DNA from 3 places in the Virgibacillus sp. DJP39 genome. Region 3 is predicted to be linked to each of the others. Evidence: riboswitches for the same ligand, from Rfam matches in the RefSeq annotation. Region 3 holds a riboswitch; each other region holds the start of a gene.

Region 1 (3,217 bases), on a different contig from region 3:
GCTTACTTCTGGACAGAACCTCGGTTTGGCGTACCAGGTATCTGACAAAAGCCAGGGAGTAATAATGGGGAGTGATGTCGGGATCTTAAAGGTGGGCGATAAGGTTTCGCGTCCATTGTCGGAGCTTAGCAATAATGGTGCTTTTCCATTAATCGGAACCATTAATACGAGTGACAAGCAGATTGAGTTGAGTCATGAAAGGGTGATTCTATCAAAAGGGGAACAAATAAAATCCACCTATACAGTTAAAGCTGAAATTCCAGGGAAATACGAATCATCTATAAGGGTAGGATTGTTTTATCCATTTTTGCCAGCATCGCTAATCTATTTCCTCTCGGAGCAAAGTTATTGGTTAGCGCTCGTCTCGGTTTCACTAGTGCCAGGATTACCTTTGATGGTTTATCCGTTTGTTAATGGAAAGATGAGAAGGAAAACAGCTAAGCTATTAAGAAGGAAAAAAAGAAAAATACAGAGTTCATTGCCATTCTAGTGTACATCCCCTTAATGCAGCATTATAGTTGATGTAGAGGTGATAGGAAATGGCAGTTGTAACAGTTGATTTCGATGGTACCCTTTACCAAGGGAATTCGTTTAAGGTTATGTTTCAAGCGGCAAAAAAGGAGTTCGTCTTTAAGCAGTGGGTTGTTGTTGGTGCAGGGATTGTAAAAGCTACAGTTTCTGGCTTACTTAATGGAAAAAATGCTTTTCGATTACAATTTTTCAGGGCCTTTGCACAATCGTTTAAGGGAAAAACATCCCAGGAATTAGATGATTTTTTTGTAAAACTAGTAGAGATAGGTATTAAAGATGCAAATCAGGACCTTGTACATAAAATACGTGAACATCAAAAACAAGGAGATACTGTTATTGTTCTGTCTGGTGCCCTTTTTCCTTTTCTTAGAGCTTTTACCAAGAAACTTGATTTAAACGTTCATGTAATTAGTACCGAATTACAATTTGACCAAAATGGAATATGTACTGGTAATCTTGGTTCTATAGTAAATGGAATCGAAAAGGTTAATAAAGTAAAAGAGTGGATGGAAGTTCATCAGGAGGATGAATCTCATCCAGCTGAAACCTGGGCATATGCTGATAGTAAAAGTGATATACCATTGTTTCAATTTGTGAAGTATCCTATAGTAGTTAATCCTGACCAGGGTATGAAAGAAGCAGCAAAGAAAAATAACTGGTCAATATTTGCGTCTTAAGGCAGCTGTCTATATCAGTTGTCTTTTTTTAGTTAATCAAGAGATTGTTTATTTGTGGGGGTTTTTGTAAAAAAATGGTACTATTGTAGGATTCTATTTGTTCTGTTATTAAACTATTATAAAAACAAGAGAGCAGTCGAAAAAAGAATAATTCTGTATCTCGATAAAGGCAAAACTTGGTGAAAGCCAGTGACGCAAAGCTATAGGGGCTATATGCTAATCTTCGCATATTGCTAGCCAGTTACCGAAGGATCAGGGAATAGTATTTTAATAATGGGTAGATAAGTAGCGCCTTTCTAGCACTACAAATCTATTTAATTGTTGAAATAACTAGGCAGTAACCCCCCTTTCGGTAAAGGCGGGTTATTTTTATTGTCCATAGGAGGTGTAATTATTGAAGCTAGTAAACCTAAGTAACGAGGAGGAAATCGCCGTAAATGTCAATCAGGCATACAGTTTTTTTAAACGACTAAGAGGCTTGATGTTCACGGACAAACTTGACTTAGGAACTGGCATGCATATCAAACCCTGTCAATCCGTCCATACATTCTTCATGAATTATTCCATTGATATTATTTATCTTAACGCAGCAAACATAGTTGTCGCTATTGATGAAGCATTAACCCCAGGAAAAGTTGGAAGTCGCTATGCCGATGCAGTTTCAGTAATCGAGTTACCAGCAGGAACAGTTAGTCACACTCGTACAGAGATTGGAAATGAAGTTGAATTCGTCTTATAAAAATTATTTAAGAAAAGGGAGAGATTTATTATGATGATGAAAAAATTAAAAGGCTTATTTTTAGAAGAAGAAGGACAAGGTATGACTGAGTATGGTTTAGTGTTGGGAGTAATTGCTGTAGGAGTGGTTGCGGTATTAATTACAATGCGAGGACAAATAAAAACTATGTTCGATAATGTCGTGGCATCACTGACAACAGCTAATACACCATAATGGTATTATTATAACAATTAAAAGAGCAAATAAAGCTTTACATATGTAAAGCTTTTTTGTTAAAAAAATAGAAGGGAGGGCATTGATGTGTTAAATCTATTATTAATAATCGTCCTAGTAATCTGTGTAATAACCGATTTAAAAAGCAGAAAGATCTATAATAATGTCATTTTTCCATCATTGCTTCTTGCTTTTCTATTAAATGGAATTTTGTTAGGTTGGTCTGGTTTATTCAGTAGTTTACTAGGTTTTAGCTGCGGACTTGTTATTCTTTTAATACCTTATCTAATGGGTGGTATGGGTGCAGGTGACGTTAAGCTGCTAGCGCTAATAGGAGCAATTAAAGGGTCGTCATTTGTATTTATTTCAGCAATTTATATGGGTTTTATTGGTGGTTTAATTGGTCTAATTATTTTGTTGCTTCGTAAAGGAGCATTTCAACGTTTAAAATCAATCACCTATTCGATAAGCGGTATTACTTATGGCATGAGGATACCTCTTGGTCTTGATAAAGAAGGGTTAGAAAGTACATACCCATATGGGCTAGCAATTGCTGGTGGGGCAGCTCTTGCATTTTTTCTTAATGGAGCTGTTTTATTATGATCCGAGAGGAAAAAGGACAATCATTGGTGGAAATGGCGTTAATCCTACCAGTTCTTTTGTTATTACTAGTGGGTATCATTGATATCGGCAGGATGACCATTATGTATTCTTCGCTTCATTTCACCGCACAGGAAACAGTAAGACTTGGAGGGTTAGGTGAAACTGACACAGAGCTTGTTCAATTTGCCCGAAATAATTTAAGTATGGGTGATCCAACTAAACTTCTTGTAGACATTACTCCCCAACCAGAAATGAGAGAGTCTGGTGAATATATAACAGTAAACCTAGATTATACCCTTACCCCTTTCACCCCATTTATCGAGACAATTTTTCCGGAGTCGCTTGTTCTAAGTGTCGACTCGACTATAAGAATAGAGTAAGTGAGGGATCTAAGCATGAAAATAATAAGGGAACTTTTAAGAAAGCAAGATGGTAATGTCCTTATTCTCGTGTC
Region 2 (3,217 bases), on a different contig from region 3:
ATGAAGTTAGTAGAAGAGAAATATAGCGATATAAAAATACGAGACGCAATTTACTGCTAGGATTCTTGATTAGTAAACGATAAAAGCGATTAACCTCTTGCATAGGCTTTGTCACTTTCTTCTACTTTTTTTGCACTCCGTATTAATTCTGTTCTACTAGTTTCATAGTTGTACATATAATCCCCATCAACAATGAAATATGCTGCTCCACCGTCTTGATGGTCTTTGCAGCAAAAAATAGGAAGTTCTTTTTCATCAGCAATTTTTATGATCGACTTAAACGTGTCTAGTGTAAAAATCGACTTATCTGCAGTGGTAACTTTTTGAGTGACTGGTATGATTCTGCTTCCATGCTTTTTATTGATTCTTTCCATTTGTGTCAAGGAAGGAGCGTGGCGACTGATTACTAAATCTCTATATGCATAACTAACAGAGATTAGTAACAGAATAAACAATATAGTACTAGCTGTTCGGACTGGAATAAGAGGAAGCGGAACTCCTATTAGTTGAAATGTACTCTTAATTGTTTGAGTCGTGGTAAATGAGGCATTAGATGTAAAAGTTTTCTCACTAGCTAGGTTAATTTCATCATAGGCGTATTGAAATACTAGCCTTTCCTGTGGCTGAATCTCCTCTTCTTTTCCATTAAAGTTAATCGTTCCTTGAATTGTTGGGATCACTTCCAACGCATACTGTTCAGGTCTAACACCGATTTCTTCTTCAACTTGTGTTATAAACGTTTTGAGTTTTGCAATGTCTATTGTATAAGCATTATCGACAATTGATAAATCTTTCCCTGTTTGTTCGAAGTATTGTTTTTCTTCCAATGGGAACGTTCTCTCCCATAGCTCTCCTGCTTTCACTAGTAACTTTACTTCGTGTGTTCCTTTTATCGTTAAAGGATTTTCTGATTTTACTGTAGTTTTTAAGTCGAAAGGTATAGCTGTTGTCACCTTTTTGAAAATTGTATCGCCAACCTCGATTGTACCGCCGTTTGGGTTAAGTACATTAGGTGTAACGGTGGCCTTATAATCATACGTTGTTTGAAACTGTGCAGTATTGTCATTAATTTGGTTCGTAATCGTTGTAGGCTGTAGAAAGGAATAAACGGAAACAGAAGCTGAGATAATTAATAATGTGACAAGGCTAAACATAATTTTCTTGTTTTCTCGATTTAATAGATTTCTTATGATCTTAATCATTTCTATTACCCCTTTTATTTTTCTCTATTTGATATCTGGTATTGTTGATTTAATTACTGCGCTACCATTATTCCAATTTGTTGTTACCTGAATTACCTTTCCGGTTAATTTATTTGGATCTCCGGTAATATTAAATGGTTGAACTGCACCAGGGCTGATAAAGTGAGATCCTTTTTTTCCTAAATCAACAATTTCATGGTCAAATTCTCCACTAACCTCAATTCGTTCTATTTTAATTGTTGAGCTTGTGTTGTTTGTTACTACAAATTGTTTACTATTCGTGTAGGTTATTGCGACCAATGCATTCTCCTCAGAGACCACTGATAGTTTTGTGTTATTCTTTACCTCGGCTGTTGTAAAACTAGTGGTATGTAGAAGTGAAATTGTTGCAGTGATAAAAAGCATCGTCAGCGAAATCATAAATTTCATTTTTCATCCTCCTAAAAAAGTTCATAATAAAAGCCTAATCAAACTGAACAAATTGTCCAGTTCTAATCAGGCCGGTTGCACCACTAACTCCATACGTCCCTGGTGCCCACATATAGGACGTATATCACAGTTTCCTAGTAATCCAGTTATTATCATAGTTAATTATAACTAGATTGTGGTGGATATTATGTCAGATAGTGTACAATGATTGGTTCTAATTTTGCCGAATAGTGGGTAGTTATGTCTTATCCGTATGATAAGGAAATCAAAAACATCCCTAAATTCAATTTAGGGATGTTTTAAAAAAACTTATATTACTTGGAGACTTTGCTGGCATCAACGATTAAATCGAAGTCTCTTTGACCTTCATGTTTATTTGAACCTTGCATAGATTCTAATTTAAGATCAATCTGTCTTTCTTCGTTAGGTTCAAGTACAAAAGTATATTCTCCATCCCCTGAACTATACATTCCATTTATTCTAGTCCAAGAGTCTTCAGTACTTTTTAAATAAGTGTTAATTCCTGCAATACCAACTTTAGGGTTAGTGCTTACAGAAACATTTATTGCGTGTTCAGAATTATTTTTAACTGTAAATAACTCGTCCCAAGTGTAATCACTATTGTTTTGAACGCCAAAGTCGTCACCATTATAACCTTTGTCCAAGTCAATAATTAGTTTATCTGCACCAGCTGTATTGTAAAACGATGCATTGTGTTCGTCACTTGCTGAAAGTGCTAAGAGCGATTCGTTTGTATTTTTAACATTAAACGACATGCCACTCGTTACACTAGCAGTCGTAAATGACATCGCTGCCATCACGCTGGAAAGAGCTAGTAGTAAAACTACCATTAATAATCCTTTTTTCATTTTCATTTATAATTCCTCCTAGAATTTTTTCGGCATATCGCCGTGTTTTGTTGATAAACCAAGTATAGGTGGTTTATCGGTTGATATCGTCACTCTTAAGTGGGCTTATTAAATATCATTTGTCTACTTTATTAATCTACTATTTACTAGATTTACTACTACTTTTTTCTTTTGTCTGCTACTTAAGTTTATGGAAGGGTATACTTTTGTACCAGATGAATTCTACTTTAGAGGGCTTAATTTGATATAGATTTACAATAAAATAGAGGAAAGGAGTTGTATCTATGAAGGTAGTTTCGAGAATAATAAATGTTGTTCTAGTAATAGTAGTCTTATGTTCATTAGTCGCAGCTATTGGATCAGCTATTACAAAAGAACCTATGTTACTTACTGTTATCCGTTCAAACAGTATGCACCCTGTTTGGGAACGGGGGGACATGGTCATCATTGAAAATTTAAAAGAAGAGAAAACTATACATAAAGAAGATATTATATTTTTTAAAACAGAAGAAGGGAGTCTTTCAAAACAGGGCTGGATCGCTCATCGTGTAATGAGTGGGAGCCGTGAAGAAGGGTTCATTACAAAAGGTGATGCCAATAAGTATACAGATCAAAGTTCCGATGGTACTGTACCTATTAAACAGGAGTGGGTTGCAGGGAAAGCAATAACGATTGGAGAAACACCAATTGTTATTCCGAAAATTGGCTACTTATCGT
Region 3 (3,217 bases):
CATGAATATGCTTTTAGCATTTAAATCTATTCCTTTCAATACTTGCTAAACTAAATTAATTACTCAATAGTATCAACAATACAGCAAGGTATCCATGAAAAGACCTAAAGTAAACCACATTCGATCAATAAAGAACTCGGCTTATCGCCAAGCTTTAATCGTAGAAATCTTAGATGCACTTATGCGAAAGAAAAGTTCTTCACCGCAAAAAAAGAGCCCATTTTACGAACTCCATCTTGACTGTTTTTACAAACCTATATTAAAATCTAAACACTCTTCACCATATTTCTTCCCTCTTGCTTAGCTTTATATAAAGCTCCATCAACCCGATTGATTAGCGATTCAGCAGTATCACCTTGTATTACTGACTCTACACCAAAACTTGAAGTAGCTTGCCCAACTTCATCAAACAGATGACCCTCAATTGTTAACCTCAATAGCTCGGCTAGTGCAACTGCCTCTTCCTTCGTTCGCTGCTGACATATGATGATGAACTCCTCTCCTCCCCAACGTCCAAAATTATCATTTTTTGACAGATTTTTAAGGACTAGCAAGGTGACATCTTTTAAAATTGCATCTCCAGTTATATGTCCATATCTATCATTTATTCTTTTAAAATGATCTAAATCAAAGAAGATTACAGAAAATCCATGATCTACCGGTTCCTTATTCATTAAGTATTGATCCAGCCATTTGTAGACCATCGTTCTGTTGCCGATTCCTGTTAACGTGTCCTGATATGCTATTTTCTCTAACAACTCTGATTCCGTAAAGGCACGTATAATATGTCTGGCAAAAAATAAAAAGATGATATAAACCAGTATTGCGAATTGATATTGAACAAGAGATGCATGTCCAGCATAAGGGATGTTACTCCAATTCATGATAACCATTATTAATGTTAAAGACCAAAGAATAATGGAGTAAGTGGCGCCTTTTGCATTTCTTAATGTAATAAAAATATACACATATAAAAGTGGTGTCCATAATGACGCATCACCAGTTGTAATTGCATTATTTAATGCCATCTTAACGTGAATTACCTCATAGGATTTTGAAAGATGTAAAATGCTAATTAAAATCAAATTAGCAATTTCCACAAACCTTAAATAAACATTTACATATAAAAACAACCATGTTATTAGAAACCAGCCAATTAAAATTGGTAATACAACCAGATTGAATGGATCCTGGTTCCAGAATACAAGCTCAGAAATTAGTGCAAGTAGAATTATGGGAAGAATCCATAAATATAATGTTCGTTTAAATTTTTCAAATTTATTTAACCCGGCAGACAAGCAAAACACCTTCTCCCCAAAAAAATAAAGACTAATCGTTACCGAAGCGTCCTTCTTTCTGGAATCGGTAACTGGCTAGCATATTCTTATTAAGAACTTAGCCCCTTAGCTTTGCGCAGTCCACTTTTCAGTGAATTTGCCCTTATTTTTTATAACATATGGAATTTAAGAATATGATTTTAATAATCTATTCCCGTCTAATCTAATCTAATTTAATCTGATTTAATTTAATTTAATTTAATTTAATTTAATCTTAACTAGTACTATTATCCTATTAACCATTTCCATTTACAAGTAGTTTGTACATTTAATCTCGACAAATCTACTTTTTAAACTCCATTTTCCAGCTAAAATAATCATTCGCTGGATTCTTCTCATATCGCAAATAGGCATCAAACTTGTTCCCTTTTTTACTTGCCAGGCCCTTTACAAATGCATTTCCGCTGCTTAACAAAGACTTTACCATGGTTTTTGTGGGTTTCTTTTTCATCGTTGCCAGGTATTTGTCATTTTTCCAAATGACAAATTTGCAGCCGCTCTTCCAATTGGTACAACCAAATCCTTTTCTTCCCTCAATAATCATCCCTTCACATTGAGGACATTTTCCAAGGGGTTCTACAGAAATTTTTGTTGAAGCAATTTCGTTAATAATCCCTGCTTCATCCACTCTAATAGTTTCTACAGATTTACGTGTAAAATCAAATACCACGCGTAAAAACTCATCCTTAGTTACAGAGCTTTTTTCAATATCTGATAGCGTTTTTTCCAATCGTCCCGTGAACTCCAAATCAAATAACTCACTTACTGGAAATGTTTCTACTAATTTTGTTCCAAGTGCTGTACATATTAAATTCTTATTTTCTGCAGTGATATAGCCTACATCCTTAAGCTTCTTCATGGTTTCTGCTCTAGTGGCTGCCGTTCCTATACTAAATCCCGTTAACACTCCACCCATAATTTCTTCCACGTCTTCTTCTTTAACACTTTTTCCGCATGTTTCCATTACGCGAAGCAGGGTTCTTTCTGTATGGCTTTTCGGTGGTTTTGTGACATGGGTTGAAACTTCGGAATCTTTGACAGTAACACTATCATTTTTTTGCACAATTGGTAAAAGTGTATCCTTAGATTGGGTGCTTTCAACCTTTTTCCACCCCTCAACCAGTTGTACTTTACCTTTAGAATGAAATAATCCTTTTCCTTCCATGCTTGCAACCTTTGTCTGTAACTTTGTTTCTTCATAGATCGCAATCGGCATGAACTGCATAATAAACCGATTTTTAATGGCAGTATAAACCAATTGCTGGTCTGCAGTTAGTCGGGATGGTTTCATATATGTAGGAATAATCGCACTATGACTTTCAACTTTCGCACTGTTAAATACACGTTTTGACTTTATGAATTTAATTTCATCTTGGTAAGGTAAACCTTCTGAGAGTGTCTTTAATACATTCGCTGCTTTACCTACTAAACTGTCATCCAATGCAGTACTAGCCGTACGGGGATATGTAATGAATTTTTTTTCATAAAGTGATTGCGCAACCTTTAGTACCTTATCGGAAGTCCAACCATTATATTTACTTGTAATATATCCCTGTAGATTAGACAAATTGAACAAAAAAGGTGGAAACTCTTTCTTTTTCTCAACCTGTTTATCAATAATGGTTGCTGACTGATTAGCGAGTTGTTCATGAAGTAACTCTAAAGATTTCTTCTCTTTAAATTTTTCCTTCTTACCTTCCATATATGTACCTTGATAAACCAGGTTATCTTCTGTTTGGAATGTTGCAGTCAGCTTGTAGTAGTCTTCTGGGACAAACTTTTCTATTTCTTTATCCCGATCATAAATGATTTTTAATGTCGGTAGCAAAACTCTTCCTATATTCAAAGCCTTCCCACTGCCTTTTTGATATTTCAACGTT

What was found. A riboswitch is a leader RNA that binds a small molecule or an ion and turns the genes downstream of it on or off. The one in region 3 is predicted to bind cyclic di-GMP.
Region 1: it holds a riboswitch for cyclic di-GMP, as region 3 does, so the genes downstream of both, ACOI1D_RS03600 (DUF192 domain-containing protein) here and ACOI1D_RS16335 (GGDEF domain-containing protein) in region 3, are expected to answer to the same signal.
Region 2: it holds a riboswitch for cyclic di-GMP, as region 3 does, so the genes downstream of both, ACOI1D_RS03620 (hypothetical protein) here and ACOI1D_RS16335 (GGDEF domain-containing protein) in region 3, are expected to answer to the same signal.

What each region holds. Positions count from the first base shown of each region.
Region 1 is NZ_JBMERP010000005.1:79,563-82,779, reverse strand. Features, by position in the region: gene ACOI1D_RS03610 (signal peptidase I) at 1-490, shown strand, start outside; gene ACOI1D_RS03605 (HAD family hydrolase) at 540-1,208, shown strand; cyclic di-GMP riboswitch class I at 1,367-1,457, shown strand; gene ACOI1D_RS03600 (DUF192 domain-containing protein) at 1,603-1,947, shown strand; gene ACOI1D_RS03595 (Flp family type IVb pilin) at 1,978-2,160, shown strand; gene ACOI1D_RS03590 (A24 family peptidase) at 2,248-2,763, shown strand; gene ACOI1D_RS03585 (TadE/TadG family type IV pilus assembly protein) at 2,760-3,143, shown strand; gene ACOI1D_RS03580 (pilus assembly protein TadG-related protein) at 3,159-3,217, shown strand, end outside.
Region 2 is NZ_JBMERP010000005.1:82,967-86,183, reverse strand. Features, by position in the region: gene ACOI1D_RS03630 (sensor histidine kinase) at 1-103, opposite strand, end outside; gene ACOI1D_RS03625 (DUF5305 family protein) at 90-1,202, opposite strand; gene ACOI1D_RS03620 (hypothetical protein) at 1,227-1,631, opposite strand; cyclic di-GMP riboswitch class II at 1,692-1,775, opposite strand; gene ACOI1D_RS03615 (DUF1102 domain-containing protein) at 1,946-2,506, opposite strand; gene ACOI1D_RS03610 (signal peptidase I) at 2,785-3,217, shown strand, end outside.
Region 3 is NZ_JBMERP010000064.1:2,307-5,523, forward strand. Features, by position in the region: gene ACOI1D_RS16330 (DMT family transporter) at 1-20, opposite strand, end outside; gene ACOI1D_RS16335 (GGDEF domain-containing protein) at 267-1,298, opposite strand; cyclic di-GMP riboswitch class I at 1,362-1,449, opposite strand; gene ACOI1D_RS16340 (DNA topoisomerase) at 1,621-3,217, opposite strand, start outside.